DNA from 4 places in the Methylomonas albis genome. Region 1 is predicted to be linked to each of the others. Evidence: riboswitches for the same ligand, from Rfam matches in the RefSeq annotation. Region 1 holds a riboswitch; each other region holds the start of a gene.
The links. Region 1 has a riboswitch for cyclic di-GMP ahead of EBA_RS16990 (VPLPA-CTERM sorting domain-containing protein). Riboswitches for the same ligand answer to the same signal wherever they lie in the genome.
Positions count from the first base shown of each region.

Region 2: another riboswitch for cyclic di-GMP. It lies ahead of EBA_RS18675 (hypothetical protein); the one in region 1 lies ahead of EBA_RS16990 (VPLPA-CTERM sorting domain-containing protein).
Region 3: another riboswitch for cyclic di-GMP. It lies ahead of EBA_RS07560 (hypothetical protein); the one in region 1 lies ahead of EBA_RS16990 (VPLPA-CTERM sorting domain-containing protein).
Region 4: another riboswitch for cyclic di-GMP. It lies ahead of EBA_RS19410 (hypothetical protein); the one in region 1 lies ahead of EBA_RS16990 (VPLPA-CTERM sorting domain-containing protein).

Region 1 is NZ_JACXSS010000001.1:3,689,745-3,695,334, forward strand. It holds gene EBA_RS16985 (hypothetical protein) at 1-1,969, opposite strand, end outside; gene EBA_RS16990 (VPLPA-CTERM sorting domain-containing protein) at 2,102-3,067, opposite strand; cyclic di-GMP riboswitch class I at 3,158-3,238, opposite strand; gene EBA_RS16995 (nucleoside recognition domain-containing protein) at 3,694-4,923, shown strand; gene EBA_RS17000 (hypothetical protein) at 4,939-5,304, shown strand; gene mtaB (tRNA (N(6)-L-threonylcarbamoyladenosine(37)-C(2))-methylthiotransferase MtaB) at 5,308-5,590, shown strand, end outside.
Region 2 is NZ_JACXSS010000001.1:4,068,734-4,074,323, forward strand. It holds gene EBA_RS18665 (ATP-binding protein) at 1-1,242, opposite strand, end outside; gene EBA_RS18670 (hypothetical protein) at 1,447-1,722, opposite strand; cyclic di-GMP riboswitch class I at 2,099-2,182, shown strand; gene EBA_RS18675 (hypothetical protein) at 2,281-3,519, shown strand; gene EBA_RS18680 (PEP-CTERM sorting domain-containing protein) at 3,586-4,422, shown strand; gene EBA_RS18685 (sulfotransferase family protein) at 4,577-5,590, opposite strand, start outside.
Region 3 is NZ_JACXSS010000001.1:1,623,887-1,629,476, forward strand. It holds gene gspJ (type II secretion system minor pseudopilin GspJ) at 1-171, shown strand, start outside; gene gspK (type II secretion system minor pseudopilin GspK) at 168-1,136, shown strand; gene gspL (type II secretion system protein GspL) at 1,129-2,322, shown strand; gene EBA_RS07545 (hypothetical protein) at 2,388-2,999, shown strand; gene gspM (type II secretion system protein GspM) at 2,893-3,330, shown strand; gene EBA_RS07555 (hypothetical protein) at 3,439-3,588, opposite strand; cyclic di-GMP riboswitch class I at 4,033-4,122, shown strand; gene EBA_RS07560 (hypothetical protein) at 4,167-4,925, shown strand; gene EBA_RS07565 (type 2 periplasmic-binding domain-containing protein) at 4,990-5,590, shown strand, end outside.
Region 4 is NZ_JACXSS010000001.1:4,251,857-4,257,446, reverse strand. It holds gene EBA_RS19415 (TonB-dependent siderophore receptor) at 1-1,503, shown strand, start outside; cyclic di-GMP riboswitch class I at 1,917-1,994, shown strand; gene EBA_RS19410 (hypothetical protein) at 2,081-2,872, shown strand; gene EBA_RS19405 (hypothetical protein) at 3,085-3,867, shown strand; gene EBA_RS19400 (hypothetical protein) at 3,864-5,567, shown strand.

The sequences.
Region 1 (5,590 bases):
GCACATCGATTTTCAGATCGTTGTTAACGTCTCGGGCGTCAGTGCTGCCATTAGCCGCCGTGTTTTTGGCGGCCAAGATCAGGTTGACATCGTTGAGGTCAACGTCGCCATCGCCGTCGATATCGCCGAGTTTTTGCACATTCACCAAGATCTCGTCGCCTTGCGCAATGGTTTGCGTTTTCTGTCCGGAGGCATCGAACATGGTTTTGAAATCGTTAACCTCGCTGATATCGCTATCGGCGAACAGATTCTGCGCATAGCCGTAGGCCACGGTTTGATATATCAACTCCGCTTGCACGCTGTAGGAACCCGCAGGCAGATTGGCAACCCGATAAGTGACATCGTCGCTGCCGTCGACAAAATCATCGTCGGTCAACGCGCCGCCAACCACTTTGACATCGTCGGAGGCTGTTGCCTTGTTAAAACCACTTGGCAACAAACGGTTATCCTTCAGATAATGATGGCCTCTCAGCAAGGTGTAGGTCACCTCACCGTTATTGTCGCCCATGATCGACTCGTAAACCTGGACTTGGTCCGGCGCAGTGATCAGGTCGTAATGTGGCTCGAAGCCGGCGGGATTACTGTCGGCATCGACACCGACCACGCTGCCGTTAGCATTAACCTTACCCGACTCCCAAACCACATTGCCCTGGCTGTTTTTGACGGCCACGTGCAACAGCGCGCGACGGGAAGGATAAGCAGACGGCAGTTTGTGGCCGGTGGTACTGTTGACGCGTAACACAAACTCCAGTTTGCCTTTCGCTCCGCTTTGCTGAGTATTCAGCAAGGTAGCTGCACTTTGCAGCATGGTGTCGGTGGCTGCCATGGTCGCGGCAAAATTGTTCGACAACACACCCAACTGAGTTTTATTGGTATTAAAAATATCCAGCATCAGCTTGTTACCGCCGACGAATTCGTGAATGGCGAAATTGTTTTTCTTAGTTAAAGCAGCCATGTTACCCGATGGCTGAGTGGAAATATAAACACCGTCTGTACGCGACATATGACATTGCTGGCAACTTTTCGCCAATGGGCCGGCTGGTGCCAGATCGTTGTTATAAGCACTATGCACCCATTCCGAATAAGGCATTTGTTCCGGGAAACGCGATTCCAGGGTTGGGGTCAGGATGTTATCGTTTTCATAGACCGTCGGAGTTTTCAAGTCATGGCAAGTACCGCAAAGCTTGGAACCTGAAATATGCGCGCTATATTGCGGCTTGGCTTTGAGTGCACCACCCAGAGCGGCGTTGTTTTGCATAGGCCCCGGAAATATAGTCGAATAAGGGCCGTACATGATCCGATTGGCGCCGCTGAGCGTCATATCGATTTTATAACCGCCTGTGGAGCCATCTAGGGTTCCCAGCGTAGGATCATCTTTGACCTGATGACACAAACTACAGCTCACACCATCCGCAGCTAAATCATGACGCGAATTCGTAGGACTCAAAATGCCCGGCAGTACCGTGTTATTGACATCCACGGTGTCGAAGATATTAAAACTCTGGCTAACCGCTTTGGCATCGGCATTGACCATCGGTGCGTGACATTTGGTACAGGTGTCGTTGATTTCCGCAGACAGCGCGGGATGCTTTTTCAGTTCGCTTTTGACTTTGGCACGCCACAATGGATCGCGTGACGAGTTGGCCATCATGGTGGCACTCCAGGCTTCGCGAATGGAAACGTCCTTGCCGTTGTTATCGAAATAAGCCAGCGGGCTACCGTTACCGGTACAACCGACTGGAGAATTGACGTAGCGACATTGGGCGGTGGTACTGTCATGGCAGGAACCACAGTTGGCCGAACCCATGAAGTGGGCAATGCCACCGCTGATGGATGGCAAGTAAAACGATGGATTGCCGCTACTGGCGGGCAAGTTCTCGAACGCGAACAGGTTGCTACTATTGAAAAGCACAACCAGAAAAATCAGCCAGGGCGTCCGTCCCGGGGCTGGCAAAATGGATCGAGTCATATCCTATCCTTTATTATTTTTTTAGATTTCCTTGAGCCGAATTCATCCGCCCAATCACAGCCGGTTGCCGATGTATCGGGTTCAAGACCAAAGCGCGGCGACTTGCGCCGCGCTGGTAGTGCGGTGTAGTGCTTAAGAAAGGGTTTTTTTTCGTCTTCCCGTGACACCCAGGCCGGCTAAGGCACTACCGAATAACCAGACGGCGCCGGGAACAGGCACGGCTGAAGTGGTTATATTCAACTGATAATCCGCCACACCAGCTTTCCAGGTGCTAAAGTCAACACCCCCCAGATAAATACTGTAAACATGTCCCGCTTGCGCAGTGAATGTAAATGCGTGAGCCACAGTACTATCAACGTAATCGCTATAACCAATATTGGTTAAGCCAATCGTGCCAAACGGATTGTTCATGTCGTAAGGATGAAGGGTCGTTCCTCCAGGTGAATAGGTACCGTAATTATTCCAACCACCGTGATGTACATAGGCAGCGGTTTGACTATCCATACCGTCGAAAACCGTGATACCGAAACGCGAATATCCCAGTCCCGCTGTCAACACCTCGAGGTTAGTTAGATTCAAGGTCACATTTTGCGTTACATCCGACTCGATCAAGCCGATGTCGGTTTGATGTTTCCAACCGGTCGTCACACCGCCGGTGCTACCACCCGTGTCACGCCAGGCACCACCGCCGGTGTCGATATTCGCAGCGTAACCGTAACGCGCTTGCGCATCGGCCTGGGAAATCTCCGCGCTGTCTCCGGTGGAAGTCAGATGGGCCCCCCAGTTCAACTGCGAAGTACCGCCGTAGTTAAATGGGGTAGCCGAAGTGTACTGAGTAGGATTACTCTCGTTGGTTCCGTAAAATCCGCCGCCAGTTTGACCGCCGCCAGTATAAGCTTGGCCAGCAACGTAATTGATTGCACGCGTTGAGTTGGTGCAGCTAGTACAAAAACCGTATACCCAGCCGTCTGTTGCGGCATCGTTGGCGGCTATAAAGGTGTTGTACATCGTGGTACTAGCAGCCGCGTTGAATGACAAAGCGCCGCCAGCCAAGGTTGTGGCAATTGCCAGGGTTAAACGGGAAGGTTTGAATCTCATAATAGGCCCATAATTTTTATTAGATCAGCACTAACCATGATGAATTTGTCGCTCTCTAACCTGTAGTGGTATGAAAAGCTCCGTTTCATCACAGGCAACCCGGCCGTCTCGCATCCTGCGAGACCCATGGTTTTCCGACCCCGCTTCACAGCGGGTGTAGCTTTATTGGTTTTTTGAATATCCCGTTCAATGATCAATCCGTGACCAAATCCATTAACCTTACGATGCCGCTTTATCCATTCCGCAAAAAACACCGATGCATTTGGTTTTAGCCGGCTATTGCCGACACGGCCACCTCGACCGCGATAAAAGGCAATCAAATTGTGCGCCAAAATAAACTTTCCCAAAAATCAATTAGTTAGCATATTATAAATCCATAATAGTCAGCCTTATCACGCAATCAGATATGCCATTTATGTGATATGACACAATTTAATAAACCAACCAGTTTCAATCAGCAATATTGGTATGTTTCAAAAACCAATATTCAGTCAGCGGAGCCATTTTCCAGCAGCATCTCGACTTGAATTATTTCATTCAAATCAGCAACGGCTGATTTTCAATCGCCTCCCTGCTTTGTTGGTAAAATGCGATCAGTTGTTGCCACCCCACTGTCGTCCGTCATTGTGCTTAACTTAATCTGGGTGTTTTTTTTCCTGTCCGCATTTATCGTCGCGGCGTTTAAGTTATGGGTGCTGGGCGATACCAAGGTATTTGCTGAGTTGATGACGGCGATGTTCAGCCTGTCGAAAACTGCGTTCGAGATTTCGTTGGGCTTGAGCGGCGTATTGGCCTTGTGGTTGGGCATCATGAGAATCGGTGAACATAGCGGCTTCATCAATCTATTGACCAAGGCGCTCAATCCGCTGTTCAGCCGCTTGATGCCGGAGATACCGAAAGATCACCCGGCGCTGGGTGCGATGGTGATGAATATCGCCGCCAACATGCTGGGCCTGGACAATGCCGCAACGCCGATGGGCATCAAGGCGATGCAGGAAATGCAAACTTTGAATCCGCATCCCGAGCGCGCCAGCGACGCGCAGATCATGTTTTTGGTGATCAACACTTCGTCGGTAACGCTGTTTCCGGTGACGATCTTCGCTTACCGGGCTCAGCTCGGCGCCGCCAATCCGACCGACGTGTTCATCCCGATCCTGATCGCGACCTATATGTCGACGCTGACCGGCTTGCTGGCCGTCGCCACCGTGCAGAAGATCAATCTGCTGGACAAGGTGGTGTTGAGTTATCTCGGCGGCATCACCGCATTGGTCGGCGGCATACTGGCCTATTTTGCAGGACTCGATCAGGCCGAGATGCTGAAACAATCTGCCTTAGTCAGCCAGGTAATTTTGTTCAGTCTGGTTGTGTCGTTCATCGCCGCTGCGGCCCTCAAAGGTCTCAATGCTTACGAATTGTTCGTCGAAGGCGCCAAGCACGGTTTTCAAACCGCGATCACCGTCATTCCCTATCTGGTGGCGATGCTGGTGGCTTTCGGGGTGTTTCGGGCCAGCGGTGCGCTGGAATTGATCACCGATGGCATCAGGCTATTGGTCAATGTTGCAGGCATCGACAACCGCTTCATAGACGGCCTGCCGACCGCGTTGATGAAGCCATTCAGCGGCAGCGGGGCGCGGGCGATGATGATAGACACCATGCAAACCCGCGGCGCCGACTCTTTCGCTGGACGCTTGGTGTCGGTGGTGCAAGGCAGTACGGAAACGACCTTTTATGTTCTGGCGGTGTATTTCGGCGCGGTCAACATCAAGCAGATTCGTCATGCCGCCGCCTGCGGCATCGTCGCCGACCTCGGTGGGATAGTTTCCGCGATTTTGGTAACTTATTGGTTTTTTGGTTAATTTCGCCACCAAACAATGAAACATTCTCTACAACAAAATTTATTTTTGTTCACAAATAAGCAGGCGCTAGTAATTGTTGCCTATTCGTTAATTTACCCGCTAATCAGCGCCACAACACTTTTATATGAAAACAGTTTGCCTTTAAGCAATAACTTTTTTGTGTTGTTAGGAATCCTCATAACATTTCCATTCATTCCATTGGCCAGTTCTGCGGGAACCTTTCTAATGCATATCTCAGAGCCATTCATGGACGGTCGTATAGCTTATTTTGTTGGTGCATTTCCCGCCGTCTTAACTCAAGCTTGGCTTTTGATGATTGTGTGTAGATTGGCACGTCGTTGGTTTAATTCTTTCAGAATTTGGATTACAGCAATTTTTTAAAACATGCAGATACATCTCAAAACCCTGGGCTGCCGCCTCAACGAAGCGGAACTCGAAACCTGGGCGCAAGCCTTTCAAGCCAAAGGCCACTCCATCACCCGCACCTTGAGCGACGCGCAATTGGTGATCATCAATTCCTGCGCGGTAACCCAGGACGCGGTGAAAAAATCCAAGCAAATGATCCGCCGCATCCACCGCGACAATCCGGAGGCTAAACTGGTGGTCAGCGGCTGTTATGCAACGTTGAATGAAGAAGAAGCCGCGCAACTGATGGGCGTGGATTTAA
Region 2 (5,590 bases), 380 kb from region 1:
CAAGAACAATCCAACACCCATGCCCTGCTTATTACTTTTGACCGGTTGGTGCCCTGCAAACTCGATAAACTCAGCGGGCAAGCCCGGACCAAAATCCCTGATTTTCAAGTTTAATGTATCCTCGTTCCATTCAACATGAAACTCGATACCAGCATCGACCGGGGACGCCTCGGCAGCGTTATTAAGGATATTGATGATGGAGTGGGTCACCGTACGTTCCGCAATTACTCGCGCCTCCATATCGACATCCGGCGAAATAAATAGCTTGAGCCGAGTAGCAGCTTTATGCGTCCGCCACTGCCCCAGCACTTCATCGATATACTCACTTACCAGCATTACCTTACCGGACTCGGCCCGCATCTCGCCGGCGGAGGCCGACATTACCGACAAGGCCTGTTTGCAGCGGTCGATCTGCTGCTGAACAATCACCAGTTTCTGATGCAAATCCGGGTAACGATGCTCTGACAACTCTTCAGCCATCTCATGAGTTAAAATCGCAATCGTACCCAGCGGGGTCCCCATATCGTGCGCGGCGCTAGCGGCTAAGGTGCCCAGCGACACTACCCGCTCGTCTCGCAACGCGCTTTCGCGGGCATCGGCCAGATTGCGCTCACGCTCTTTTAAGGTTTTGGACAGCTCGACCACGAAAAAGGCCACTAAGCCGGCGCTAAACACAAAACCAAACCACATGCCAAATACATGCAGATTGAAATAGCGCCTGTCGTTCATCAAATGCATTTGTAACGTCATTTCCGGCGTCATTTCCGCCATCGCCGGATGAGCCATATGCGGCTCCACCGCCGGCAACGGTACGTTGTAGGCTATCAGTACCGTATAGACGCAGGACGTAATGATCACCATATTCCAGGCATAAGCCTGCGGCAGCATGATGGCGGTAACAATCAACGGCAACAGAAACACCCAAATGATCGGATTTGACGCGCCGCCGGTCAGATAAAGCAAATAAGCCAAGGCCAACACATCCATGCATATTTGCGAAAAAATCTCATGTTCGGTGACTTCCTCCGGCGTTCTCAGTCGCAACCAGGTATAGAGATTGAGTATCGAAATCGCAAAAATCGCCAGCCACAACTGGTTTTGCGGCAAATTGATACCCAGGCCATTCACTGCAAGAAACACCGCGACAGTGACGGCAAACAGCATCAGGTTTCTGAGGATGTATAGCCAACGCAGGTTTTCCCGAATAGATATTTCGGCTTTAGGCAGGATGTGTGAAAGCATAGAAACAACAGTAAATTGACGAAAGCTTATTGGCGATATCGCACCGCCGATCGTTTAAGAAGGCGCAAAGCCGATCAACTTAGGATGCCAGTACCCGAACAACGCAAAATCGATTTAGCTATACACGACGACATCACCCTTGCGCGCGTAAGGCGCATGTGACCGTTTATAACAAATCGGCGCTTTGAACGATAGTGTGGCATATCACGCACTTGCTAAGCGCCAGCCACCGTTTTTATCCACCCATCTCATGCTTAGCCAATACCAGAAAGTCATAGGCAACATCATGGCGAACCACTCCCAATCCTCGATTAAAAACAATTTGGCCACCCAGCCATTACCATCGAAATAGAGCGTCCAAGGCACGCAGTAAAAGGTAAAAACGATACTACTCCAGATCAGTAGCAACGCGCCTTTGCGAGTTTCTATACTGGATAGCGCCAGGAACACCCAGAGCGGGGTTTTATCGGTTTTTTGCATACTTCTTCTCCACTGAAAAATCTATCGCCAAGCCAATTAGCAGGGCAACAACCTAACAACAAATGACTAGAAAAGAAAGAAATTCCTGAGCGAATCCGCCAGAACAATCCTCTCCTCCCATTCCAGAAACCCTATCAGTAATTAAACTGTGTTATATAAAACAAGTCTCTGAGTTATTTCCCCGTGTTTCGACAACCACCCAACGAAACCACCCTACGTAAAAAGGTCACAATTCTTTGAAACTTATACATTTTATTAAGATGGCCGATTATTCGCTTTAGATACCGTGCTTGCTTCAGGGATTTGCTTTCCAGCTGCGGTTATCAGGTCTTCATTCCTGCCATGTCTACCGCTGGCTCATCGGCAAATCGGTGAACGCAAGGATTGCCACACCCGTCGTGAGGCGGGGCCGGAAAATCACGGTTCTTAAAAACAATTTAAAGAAGGCCGGATTGCCCCATGTACGACATGGGTGCTGAGCAAAGTTTGACGCAATGTGATTGATCAAGCTTTGTCGGTTTCGCTGTTGCATTTATTTTAATTAAAAAGAGGATGATCATGATTTTTCGCAAAACCGCTATAGCAGCTCTCTTGACAACCGGTCTGGCTGGCGTTTCCGGCCAAGCATTCGCGCATCAGTATTACAACTTGACGGGGGCAGGCACCGTGGCCTCCGGGGATTCCGCCATAGGCTTTGGGATTGCAAATAGCATTAACGGCACTGACGGTGTTTCAGCCAACTCCAACGGCACCAACCGCGTTGCCAACGGCACCAATACTTATACTGTCGGCGACTTAACCGCCAATACTTTGATACCAGGAACCGGTACAGCAGCTGCGACCGCTACCGAGGTATCCGGCAACCTGCCTTATATGTGGTACTCCGGTCAGCATACTTATGGTGGTACGGGCAATGTAGTCAAAGCCAACAGCTCAGTCGTAGGCGTCTCAGCCGGTGCCACCAAGCGTGAAATTTTTACCGGCAGCAGCGTTACTGACAATACCGGCTCTTTGGCCAATGTTACCGGAACTGGAAACGGCAACAGCATCACCTTGCCAAACGGTCAAGTGATACAAGCCCCGTCAACAGGAACTTGGGGTACCAATGTAACTACCGGCTTGTGGAATGCTTATAACGCCAAAAACACAGGCGCCAACGCGTCTACATGGGGCACAATCATGGCCGACCTGCCGACCTCGGGCCCAAATGCCGGCGATCATCCCTACATTGCAGTCGCCGGCAACTCAGCCGAAACCGGCCTTGGCCTGGATTACGGTTTGATTCATATCAGCTGTGGTGACAATAGCGCTACCGATAACTGCGCGACGACCGGCAACGTCTTAACCACCATCAGCATCAAAGCCGATACCGACTACGCTGCAAACAATCTCGCATCCGGCGGGTTGCTGGATGTAGCCTTGTATCGCGGCGCCGACTCCAGCTTAAGTTCAAGCCGCACAGCCGCGGCTGATATTACTGGCGCAGCACCGACCGACATTCAAGGCTCAGACCTGGGTGCGGCAATTTGGAGCGCTCATGCAACCAGTCTAAGTGATTTACTGTCTTTCAGCTTTATTTTCAACCAAGCCGAGTGGAATGCCACCGATACAGCTGGCCTATCGGAAACGAATGGTTTCTATACCTTGGTGGTTGGCGCTCACGGCGGCTCAGCGTTATCAGGCTTAACCTATGACGTGTTGGTTACCACTTCGGCGGTTCCAGTACCTGGCGCAGTTTGGTTGTTCGGCAGCGCAATGGCCGGCTTGATTGGCTTCGGTCGTCGTAAAAACGCTTAAACCCCTGATTATGTGCGGCAATGCAAAAACAGCATTGCCCCTCTTTTATTTTTATGAGGTAACACAATGGTAACTTCTTCTTTGTTCAAACAATCGACTTTGGCAGCGGCTATTGGCGGCCTGATGCTGGTAAGTACCAGCGCCAGTGCGCATCTGACTTACAACGCGGCTGGCCCTAACGTGAGTGATAACGATAACGCGTCATGGACCGGCGACGGCATGGACTCGGCATACGCCGGCAGTTTGCCAATTGCCTGGACGGCCTATATCGACAATCAGGGTGGCGTACCCTACTCTTTGACCGCCAGTTCGGCCGACGCTCAAGGGCAGACCGGTAACAGCAGCTATATTCTAGGCGCTGGTGCATATTCGTACTTGGATACCCGTGGTTTAGGTGATTTCCCACCACCTAACTGGGGGCATTCGTCCGATTTCGCAATGTTTGAGTTGGGTACGAACGCAGACGTAACCATTACTGTGAGTGCCGATTTGAATTCCGGCTTACGTTCAGCCTTCGGTGTATGGAGCGGCTGGGATACAGGCGGCGGATCAAGACACGGCGCTTATCCCAATAATGGCGCATACGACCCAATGGCGGCATTTCCCTTAGGTGCGAATCTGGAGTTGATCAACGGCAGCACCAGCACTTGGGCCTATGACGACAATTCAGATGGTACCGCCACCTTAACTTTGACTAATTTGGCCGCCGGTCAATACACTATGATTATTGGTGGTTACGACGGTCCTTTGGCGGGACATTCTGCGGGAAGTAACCTGGCTTATTCCGCAACTATCTCTGCTGCCACCGTTAGTTCACCGGTTCCAGTGCCTGGCGCTGTCTGGTTGTTCGGTACTGCACTGATGGGTTTTCTTGGTCTAAGCAAGCGTAAAGGCTGGGGTTAACAGAAAACCAGGGGACGGATTGCCTCAAGGAGTCGGGCGCAATGTTTTAAACAGGAAGGATAAAACGTAGATTGTTGACGGATTAACCAAGACATGGACGCATGCAACCCCGAATACGGCAGGAAGCCGATTCGGGGTTTTTTATGCGCACTTCCTATTCTTGGTAGCCAAATACGGCAATATAGGGTTTTAGTATGGGCATGACAGGCTCATAAAACGCCTGATAATGCTGCCAACGAGCCAATGACCGGGTGTAAATTGGCTGTGTAACATCCACAAAGCTGGGTGTCGCTATGAACCGACCTTGGGCTTTTTCGTGAAATGCATTGATTTCGTCAGTCCACTCAAGATTCAATAACTCAAAGACTTGCCGAAATGAATTTTCAAAATGATTGACGGTATCTTCATAGCGTAATTCGATAAATTTCGGTTGCATCATGGGTTTGATGGTTAACCAAAGCTTCATCACCGCGGCATATTGTTCGGCTACCCCCTGCCAATCGGTGAGGTTGGCGGTGACCGCGGATGGCGCAAAAGCTTGCTGAAAACAGCTCAAACAAACATCACGGGGGTCGCGCAAGGCGAATAAAATTTTGGCCTCAGGAAATAGGCAGGCGATCAGTCCAATGTCAATGCTATTCAAAGCCACTTTATCGATAAAGCGGCTTTGAATAGCGGTTTGACCATATTCTTCACGAACTCGTTGCCAATAATACTGCCTTAATTGGCGAGCTTGATCGATACCGAGTAGGCGCACGCCATCAACCAGATTGTCTATGCGGCATTTTGTAAATTTTTGCAGTTGTAGTATCAGGCCGTGAATCAAATCATTTTCATCCGAGGTTTCCACCTCTGGATGCGCGGCTAGGACTTGTTCTGTGAGGGTCGTACCTGAACGTAAGAAGCCCATTAAAAAATGGGGTGTCGGCAGATCGTCGGCAAAATCGGTAACTGACCAGCGTGACAGCAGTGCCTGGTCGTATCCAGCCTGATTATTTTTAATGGCTGTGAATATTTGCTGTTTATCCAATGCCTTTATTTCGGGTAATTCTTTATATCGTTGCTTAGCTTGTAAACAGGCCTGAAACGAGGCCTCGTATTCACCTGTTTTGTCTAGTACACCGACTAGTTCTTGCCAGGCACGTGCGGTTTGTTGCGGATTGAGGTT
Region 3 (5,590 bases), 2.1 Mb from region 1:
CACCGCAAAAAATTGTTGAACGTTACCGCGCTTGAATTGCGCTTTTACGGCGGCGACGAATGGCACCCGCACTGGTCGGCTGAGGGCGCCGGGATGCCCGGCGCGGTGGAAGCGAACTTTAGTTTGGCCGGCTTGGGCGACATCCGACGGCTGTTTTTGGTGCGGGAATGAGCTCGCTAAAGCAGAGGCAGCGCGGGATCGCGTTGATTACGGTCATGCTGGTGCTGGCTATCGCGACGGTCGCGGTAGTGTCGATGTCCAGTGCGCGGCAGATGGATATTCGTCGTACCGAAAATCAACTGCGTAGCATGCAAGCTTGGGAATACGCGTACGGCTTGGAAAGTTGGGCTATCGGCCGGTTAGATGCCGATTCCGATGCCGCGGCCAAAACCAAGGTTGATGAAAAAGCCGAGGCTGATGAAGTTGATAGCCTGGATGATGCTTGGTCTAAACCGCTGGCAAGCACAGGTGTGGCGGGTGGCAGGATGCAGGCCGGCATTGCGGATTTGCAAGGCCGGATTAATCTGAACAATTTATTGGTCGAGGGTAAGGTTTCCGCGCCGGATGTAAAGCGCTTGGAACGCTTGCTGGCGCAGCTAAAGCTGAAAACCGAGTTGGCTCAGGCAATCACGGATTGGATCGATGCGGATATGCAGATCAGTTATCCACACGGCGCGGAAGACGAAACCTATACCCGGCTAAACCCGGCCTATCGCGCGGCTAACCGGCAATTTGCCGATGTCAGCGAGTTGCTGCTGGTGCAGGGTATGACGCGGGAGACTTATCGGGCATTGCTGCCGTATCTGTATGCCGTGGATGGTTACGCGCCGCTGAACGTCAATACCGCCAGCGCCATCGTATTGCGCTGTTTGGCGGACGACATCAGCGCCGATCAGGCGGAATCCATGTTCAGAGCCAGAGGTAAACCGTTCGAAAAAGTCGCCGAATTTTTAAAGGACGAAGCGGTTGCCGATGCCGGCATCGGTAAATACGGCTTGGCCGTCAGTTCGCAAAATTTTTTATTGAGAGGGCAAATCGATATGGGCAAAACCCATCTGCAGTTTGAGTCGCAATTGCAGCGCGGCGGCGGGACGCGGATAGTGAAACGACAGCGTGTAGGCTTGGCGCATGGCTGACAAACTATTGGTCAGATTCGGGGCAGGGTCTGCAGACAAGCTGGAATGGTTGAGTCTTGCCGAGCCGGATAGTCAGCCGGCGTCCGGTACCATGGCCGAGTTGACGGCGGCTGCGCAGGGTAAGTCCGTGCTGTTGCTGTTGCCGGCCGCTTCGGTGTTATTGCTGGAAATCGAGCTGGCGATTAAAAGCACCGCTCAACTGAAAAAGGCCTTGCCGTTTGCGTTGGAAGACTTACTGGCCGAGGACGTGGAAAACTATCATCTGGTTTGGTTAAAGCAAGACCAAGATAAACTTGCGGTGGCGGCGGTCGCGCACGAAAGATTGTCGGCGTGGCTTGCGCCGTTTCGGGAAGCCGGTTTGGCGCTGGAAGCGGCGTATTCGGAAGCTTTATGCTTGCCGTATAGCCAGGGACAATGCACCTTGCTGATCGACGACGCTAATGTGATTCTGCGCAGCGCCGCCTATCTTGGCGGCGGTGTGGATGCGTTATTTTTGCCGCAACTGCTGGAAAAAGCCCGTGCTGAAGGCGCTGATTTCAGCACTTTAACAATCTGCAAAGCCCACGACGAAACGAGTCTGCCGGACAATTTACCGCTTGCGGAATTGGAAATTTCTGTTTGTAAGCCCTTGCGGTTTATGGCCAGCACTGCCGAGTTATTGCCCGCCGAGTTGAATTTATTGAATGGGGTTTATGCCGTCAGCAACCGACAAGTAGGCCGCTGGCAACAGTGGCTGCCGGCCGGCATGATTTTGTGCGTAGCGCTGGTGCTGCAGAGCTATGCGCTATTGCATACCTATTGGCAACAACAAGCCGAGTTGAGTGAGTTGGAGCTTAAAACCCAAGAGCTGTTCAAGCAAACCTTTCCGGATGTGAAACGCATCGTCAATGTCAAAGCCCAAGCCGATCAACAATTGGTGCAGCTCAGAAAGCAACACGATTTCGTCGGTAGCGGCTTTATGCGATTGATTTATCGTTCCGGATTGCTGTTGAAAGACACGCCGGCCGTGCGTTTGAAAAAATTCAATTATCTGAACGGCAATTTGCAATTGCATGTGGTTGCCAACGACATCGGCCAGCTGGAGCAATTCAAACAACAGTTGCAAATCACTGTGCAAGTCAAAATTCAATCGGCCGATAGCGGCGCAAAAGGCGTGGAGGCGCAACTTGAGATTCGCGAAAAATGACATAAGGCGATTTACGGCAATAAATGTACCCAAAGCAAGCAATTTTCCGTTGACTGAGCAGACTTGTGCTGAGCGAAGTGGAAGTCAACTGTTCGATGAGCGAAGTGGAAGTCAACTGTTCGATGAGCGAAGTGGAAGTCAACTGTTCGATGAGCGAAGTGGAAGTCAACTGTTCGATGAGCGAAGTGGAAGTCAACTGTTCGATGAGCGAAGTGGAAGTCAACTGTTCGATGAGCGAAGTCGAAGTCAACTGTTCGATGAGCGAAGTCGAAGTCAACTGTTCGCTGACCGAAGCCGAAGTCAACTGTTCGCCGAGCGAAGTCGAAGTCAACCGTTCGCTGACCGAAGCCGAAGTCAACTGTTCGCCGAGCGAAGTCGAAGTCAACCGTTCGCCGAGCGAAGTCGAAGTCAACCGTTCGCCGAGCGAAGTCGAAGTCAACCGTTCGCTGAGCGGAGTCGAAGCGAACGACATATTTGGCATTGCCAATGGGTATAACTTTTCTCAAAAATCACCTAAGCCAGCGTTTTGCCGATTTAACGCCCAGAGAGCGGTGGTTGGCCGTTGGCGGTTTGCTGATCGTGCTGGTGTATGGCGCTTACTTGGCGTTTTATCAACCGTTTGCCGAACAGAGCCGCTCGTTGAGGCAAAAAATCCAGGCGCAAGGGCAAATCTATAACTATTTACAACAAGTCGGCAATCAAGCAGCGGCCTTGCGGCAGCAGGCTGTGGTTGACGCACCGGCAGAAGGTAGCGCAAATCAATCGCCGATGGCGATAGTTGATTTCAGCAGTCAACAACTGGAGATAAAGCCGGCGATCAAACACCTGTCACCGGAAGGCGAAGATAAAGTCAGCGTCTGGCTGGAGCATCTGCCTTTCGATAAATTGATGTCGTGGCTGGCGATTCTGGAAACCAAGCACCGCTTGCAGGTGCTGCAAATCGATGTCGAGAAACCAAGCGATGCCGGAGAGGGCGTTGTCAATGGCAAAGTTTTGCTGGGTGTTTAGGGAAGCGCTAAAAATTGCCATTCGAACCGCTTGGCGCGAACGGCGGCTTTGGTACAGCAACCGCCTATCCGTTCGTGCTGAGCCCGTGGAAGCATGAACGGATGATTTTTAGAGCTTCTCTTTAGGTGGTTTTTGAGAAAGTTTGTACCCATTAGCAATGCCAAATATGTCGTTCGCTTCGACTCCGCTCAGCGAACGGCTGACTTCGGCTTCGCTCAGCGAACGGCTGACTTCGGTTACTTTGGCTTCGCTCAGCACCAGTCTGCTCAGTCAACGGAAAGTTGCTTGCTTTGGGGACTTTATTGGCATAAATCGCCTTAGTGTCAAATAGCTATTGAGGCTGTAAAAGACTTCGCATCAGAACCCCCGCCCGCCGGGACACTGTCATTAAGAGATACACCCGCAACCCAGCTCCCGATTACCCGCGTTAGCCAGCTTATTCGTAATACAGATGTATTACATGTCACGTGAATTTAACAATGCTGTAACCGAAACGCCGCTATTGCTCTGGAATAATCCACCCCAAGTTGAAGCACCAAGGGGCTTGGTGCTCAGCAGAAGTTCTGGAGTAACTAAGGAACAGGGATGGCACGCAAAGGGAGCAGGCGAAGGAAGAGGATAGGGAGGAGGTTAGGTGGAAAAAAATGGTAGCGGGGGAAAGGCGACACTGTTTATCTGTTAGATGGTGTTGAGTTTAGGAAAGCGTGTAAAAGCCAAACCCGTTGCGAAGCGGGGACGGAAAGCTTCAGGTCTTATGTCTGCGATAGACTTCAAGATAGCTGGGTTGTCACCTTGTGTATTTAAGACTTTTATTTTTTAAACATAAGGCATAAACAATGAAACATTTTGCAAAAACTATGGTTGCAGCGGCTCTGTTGGTAGGCGCTGGTTCAGCTAACGCTGCTATCGAGAAAAACGGCGGTGGTTTAAACGAAGCTTATTTGTCTGCTTACGACATCACTACCGGTAAAACTTTTACCCTGGATACCGGCGTGACCTACAACGACTTGGTTGCCAACGTCAGTAACACAAATTACAGCTTGAATTTTGACCTGTCTGCTCTGACCAACTGGACATCGTTTATTACCGGTGCAAACACCAGCAAAATCAAATACGCAGTTGCTGTCGGCAATTCTGTTGATTTTGGTGCCGCTATCACAGGTAACGCGCCATTGGCTGTTACCCAAAGTATTCTGTTCGGAATTGACGTGTCTTCAGGTATAGAAAACCACGCAATCGATATCAATAGCAGAGTTGCTAACGTTACTTCACAAAATCTGAGCACATTGGCTTTGGATAGTGACTCCGCTGGTACTGGCCAGCACGCTAATGCCGCTAGCGTTTGGGGTACTTGGATTCAAGACCCGCAAGCAAACTATGGTGATGCGGTTGGTTTTCAGTTGGGCGTATTGGACCAAAACACTGGTGACAATATTGCAAGCACATTTGTTGGTCAATGGAAATTGGCTGGCAACAGTCTGACTTTTACTGCGCCTCCTGTTGCTTCCGTGCCGCTACCAGCTGCTGTATGGATGTTCGGCGCCGGTCTGATGGGCGTATTGCGCTTAAACCGTCGTAAATCACTGGCTGTATAAGCTTTTGGCCACTTCCGGCTTTATCCGGGAGTGGCTCTCTAATTTTTAACAAGCGAGAGACAAAATGAAAAAATTAATCTTAGGTGCAGCAGTTTCTGCTGCCTTATTAGCTGGCACAGCGCAAGCGGCTATCACATTGGATGGTGCCGGCAAAGTCGTAGTAACGCCTGCCGATACTTATGAAATTTATTTGTCAGGTGCTTCTGCTGCGCTGGACTATATTGAGCATTTGGCGACCAGCACGTCTGTAATTGCTGCAGATCGTATGTGTGATTCAACCCAGCCTATCTATAAATTTAAAGATAATGGCGGTGGTAAAGATCAAAACGCATATTACTGCACATTGAACCCGCTGAACCCACAATTAGTCGGTTTGGCTGGCGGTAAAGCCAACCTGCTGATTTACAAACGTAGCGTAGGTGGTTCTGCTAAAGGTGTTGCTCCACTCATTGATGACGCGAAAGGGAATAACGCAGCTGCTCATGTCGAATTTTTGAACGTCGATCCTAGCGTTTGTACAGCGCCTACAGGCACTGGTCTATTGACTTCTACTTGCACGTATTCGCCAACTACCGCAGGTCAATTCAAAAGCGAAATTCCTGATTTCGGTATTTCTGACGTTGATCCTGAGCAATTTCGTGGTGTTAATACATCAGGTACAGCGG
Region 4 (5,590 bases), 560 kb from region 1:
ACTGATTCGGAGAACCCTATCGACGACATTCACACCGAGCGTTACAACATCAATCCATCGCTGGTTCTGACCGATAACGAAAACACCACTTTGACGCTCCAGGGCAAAGTCTCGCACTGGGCCCAGCCGGAATATCAGGGCCTGCCGGCGACCGGTACTATTGCCGGTAGTTTTCGGGTACCGCGCGATCTGTACATTGGCCGCTCAGACATTCCCGATAGTACCTCGGAAAGCCAGGCTGTGTGGGCCAAACTGGAGCATCACATCAACCGCATTTGGAGCATGGATTTGAGAGCGCGGTACTCCAATTCCAGCTTCGATGAAAAAATTCAGACGCTGTTTAACGGCACGTTCGTTGCCGACACGCCGCTGCTCGCGCCCTCAACCTGGGCCTTGGTCAATGGCGAGTTAGCGCAGCAGCAGCAGGAGTTTAGTTATATCGCCAACGCGATAGCCAGCTTCGATTTTGGCATCACCCATAACACGGTGTTATTCGGTGGAGACTATAGCAAGCTGAAAGATGATGGTTTCGTCGAGGCCGCTGGGCCGATAGGACTTGTCGATCTCAGCAAGCCGTCGTTTCCGGTCGCGTACAGCGATCCGGGAGTAGGCGCATATAACCAATTTGTAGCGAATACGGTATACGGCGGTTACCTGCAGTGGCAAAGTACTATTGCCAAAGGTCTACATACCTTGCTTAGTTTAAGGTTAGGCGGCCTGGAAATTGCCTACGATGATAAAGTCGTCAAACATTCCAATACCACCACTCGCCTGGAATTATTGCCACGGCTTGGAGCGGTCTACGATGTCACCGATCAGCTTTCGCTCTTCGCCGGTTATAGCGAAGGCATGCGCGGACAGCCGTTCGTGAATTTCGATAGTGCCCCGGTGCCGGAAATGTCGCAGCAAATGGAAACCGGATTCAAGTTCGAGTTTGCCAACAGGCTTTCCGGGCAAGTGGCCGTTTATCAGATAGACCGCCAACAGGTGGCTGTGCCGAATACCGGTGTGGGCTTGTTTTACACTTCTTCGGGCTATCAACGTTCCCAAGGCATTGAAACCGACTTACTCTGGCAATTCAGCGACGAGTTTCAAGTCGTGGCAAATTATGCCCATACCAACGCCCGTTTTATGCTGGACTCAGGTGGAATCGCCAAAGGCAACCGTGTTGCCTGGGTACCTGAGGACGCCGGGCGTTTGTGGGTTAACTACCGTTTTAAAAATGAATTGCTTACCGGGGTTTCTTTGGGGGTCGGAGTCAATCTGCGCTCAGGCAGCTACATCGCCCATGATAATGCGTTTAAGGTCAATGGCTATCACAGCTTTGACGCCACTGCCGCTTATGAAATGCAGGGCTTGCGTTTGGCACTCACCGCAAAAAACCTGACGGATAACGACTATTTTCAGCCCTTCCAATATTTCGGCGGCGGCTATATTGGCGGTGGGCGCGTGGTGCCTTCTGCCGGTGCGTCGCTGTATTTTTCCGCGGCGTTACGCTTTTGAACGGGTAGCCAGCTGCAGACCAATGCTCGCCAAAAGTCCTCTACACCGTTGAAGACTTCAGTGGAACAAATAGGCTATCCATGTTAGTCGCTCTAATTTAGCTCCAACCATCAGTCATCAAGACTTTGTCCGTCTAAGGGTTCTGCCCTTTATATTCAATTGTTTATAAAAAATTCCGCTAAAAACCACATCCCCCGGCAAAAAAATTCCATGTTTCCGTAGTCGATTTCTCCGCCCATACGACTTATTAACAGAAGAGCAATGGTTTATGGAATATAGCCCGTCTTATTACCTTACCAATGTTGCTTCGTTAGCCGCCATCGACAATCTGTGCTCTGCGATGGCGGTAAAGGCAAGCTTTACGTCGGACTTTTAGGACAACTTCGCTCAGGGAAAGGAGCAAAGTCCAGGGATGGACGCACTGCCACATCCGCCGTGAGACGGAGCCGGAAAGCCACGGGTCTTGGGGCCAAGACAGCCGGGTTGCACTTGGGTAGCGTGCCGTATGAGAAACTTGTTTGTTTGCGTGCCGCTTCCGGAGGATGAATTTCAACCCTAACAATGAAGGAAAATTTTGATGGAAAACTGCAATTTAAAATCGGCGGTTGCCGGTGTTTTTACATTGGTCGCAATTGGTTTGGTATTGTCTCCCGCGACTGCCAGTGCTTCGCAAGTCAGTGGCAACGTTTACGTCACTATCGACAACGCGCAAATGGCGGCGGCAACAATCGTACCTGGATACTTTCCGAATGGTGTCATTCTCGAGCAATATTTCGATTCGAGCTTTAACCAAACCTACATCACCGCTAGTAATGCTGGTAGCGGTGGCAACGTGCCGAATATGTTGTTCAGCGTGAACAGCAATACGTCGACGATTACTTATGCCAATGGCCCCGGCCTAGCGGATAACCGCACGCTGCAAAAAACTACCATGGATGCCAACAACACTTCCGTTGGTCAGATCGGCTTAACTGGTGCAATTCGTTTCAGGGACGCTCTGGGTGCAACCGGCAATTACAACTCTTCCACGGACTGGGACTTGCAGAAAGTGAATGGTGTCTGGAATGTCGTATCGAATGATGCCGGATTTGGTGCCAACACTTTGTTCACCTTGGTCAACTCCGTTGAATCGGTTGATGGTTCTGGCCTGCTTCACCTGAGCGGCGATTTGACTTGGGGCACTTCGGTTGACGGCAATTATGTCGGTGTGATGACTTACGGGGATTTTTTCGCTTCGTCAGATCCTCATCACATTTTCGGTCACCTGGAATTGAACCCATCGGCAGTGCCGGTTCCGGCAGCTGTATGGTTTTTTGGTAGCGGTTTGCTCGGTTTGCTTGGCATGAATCGCCGGAAACGTGTCGCTTAAACACTATTAGCTAAAACCATCCGGAACAGCAAATACTGATGTGCCGGATGGGTCCGCCTGCGCTCGTAGCCAACAGGATGATCAACAATGACCTTACGCATTTTTGATCGTCCCTGTTTGGCTAGCGCAATTTATTTGCATCAAACCACTCGGCCAACCTTATGTTTATGAAACAACGCACTACCAACTATTTCACAATGACTGTGATTTCAATGGGATTTGTCTTTTTTGGATTTTTCTTCCCAAGCTTTGCTAACGCCGCTACGGTTTCCGGCGGCGCACTCACTTTAAATATAGACGGCGATGCCTTGGCTGCGGGTATTGCTTTAGATAACACGCCAGCCCCCTCCATCTACGTGGAAGAGTTTTTTAATGCCAGCGCAGTGGCATCTAAAACGTTTATAGAACTGCGAGACGCCAATACGCCTACCGATCCCGCCGATTATGCGGCCAATGAAATCTCAGCTGTAGGCCTGCAGTTCGCTGTTAACGAAGCAGTCGTTCCTGCCAATCCGACCCAACGACAAAATAAAGCAACTACCTTTGCGTTCGATCCGAGCAATATATTCGGGACAGCCACTGGCAGTATCGGTCTAGGAGGCGTGATGCGTTTTCGAGTTGATGTGACTCCGCCTACTAATCGGGTGCTGTTGGGGGATATGACGCTGGAATATCGCCCGGAATTAGAGTCCGCCACACCGGGTCGCTCCGGATGGTTACTGGTAAATCATCTCGGTTTTACCGCTGATGCCTTCGAATTGTTCGACGTATCGACCAGATTGGTTGGCAATAATCTGACGCTCGCCGGTAATCTTGGATATGGTTGGGGCTTTGATCATTTGGGCGCAACCGACGCTCGATTGAGCGACGCGCGTATCGGCACCTTTAGTTTTCAAACCACAGTGGTGCCCGTACCTGCTGCCGTATGGTTGTTCGCGAGCGGTTTGATCGGGCTTGGCATCACTGGTCGAGTTGGCAGGAGAATCACAGCATGAACGGGGGCGATCGAATTCAAGCCGGTGTTTTATTGACGGTGATGATGTTGCCCGCAGTCGCTCAATCGGCGCCTTCTCAAGTCAATACCTTTGGTGTTTATGTCAGTCACCAAGTCAACGTGGATGCAAGCGGTCAAAACATCATAGGCGATATTGGCAACGAGCCGTCCATTGCCATTAACCCTTTGGATGCCGGCAATGTCGTCATCGGCTGGCGCATGTTTGATCCGCAGGACATCCTTACCAAAAAGGGTGGGTACGGGTATAGCTTTGATGCTGGTGCGAGTTGGGGTAATGGCGCACTTCCGGCAATAGCCATGCAGAATCGAACCGACCCGGTTCTGGATGCCGATTCGCAAGGTAATTTTTACTATCAATCGATGTCCCAGGGCAGTGTGGACGGCAGTTCCGTATTCAAATCCACGGATGGTGGCATCACGTGGCACGACCCGGTATACCAATTTATTGGTGACAAGAACTGGCTGGCTATTGATAGAACCGACGGTGAAGGTCAGGGCAATATCTACAGTACTTGGCGGCCTGGCGAAGCTGTACTCGATCCCAACTATGTACCGAAGTTCTTCATTCGCTCCACGGATGGCGGTCATAGCTATCAAGAGCCGGACGTCGGTTTGCCGATTTCGGCGTTCGGTTTCGGTCGAATGGCCATTGGCCCGAACAGTGAGGTTTATGTTTCGGGTATCAATGAGGAGATTTCATCGATTAATGCTATCGGCATTATCCGCAGCGGGCACTACTTTCTGAAATCCACCGACGCCAAGTCGTCCGGACTATCACCAACATTCACGGCCAAGCAAGTGGATATGGGTGGAAACAGCATTGGATTTTATGCGCAGAAAACGCCAAACCCCATAGGCGGCATTGGTGATTTGCAAATTGCAACCGATCAGTCGATAGGCGTCATGCGCGGCAATATTTACATGATGGCCCACGTCCAGAGCTACGATTGGTTGCCAGGCGATGATCCGCTGGATGTCTATTTCGTCCGCAGTTCCGACGGCGGCGAAACGTGGTCGGAACCCTTACGGCTTAACGATGATCCGCCCAGCGCCGGTTCGTTTCAATGGTTCCCGATGTTAGGGGTGGCGCCCAATTCACGCATCGATGCCGTTTGGTACGATACTCGGAACGGCAGCACTACCGATCAATATCGGCATTCGCAACTTTATTATGCATATTCATGGGATGGTGGGCTGACCTGGAGTAAAAACCTAGCCGTGACTCCTGAGTTCGACACCCATTTGCCCTATAAAATCGTCAACGGCCAAGCGCAACAAACATATAAATTGGGCGACTACACCCAGCTGGTTTCCGACGCCAGCGGTGCGCATATTGCCTACACCGCCACCTACAACGGCGAGCAGGATGTTTACTACCTTAACGTGTTTCCGGATTGCAATAGCAACGGCAAATCGGATGTGTTGGATATTCAAAATCGGCTCAGCGGAGATACCAACTTCAATCATCTGCCGGACAGTTGCGAGAATATCACCGTAAGAGGCGATCTGGACGGTGACCGTGACGTCGATCAACTGGATTTGAACGTGGTCATTGCGGCACGCAACCTGCCGGCATCCGGCGTAAGCGACCCGCGAGACCTGGATAAAAACGGCGTGATCAATGTGCTGGATGTGCGCAAGCTTACTTTGCTTTGCACCCGGGTGCGCTGTGCGGTGTAACCAGACAGGTGCCAATCGGTCAG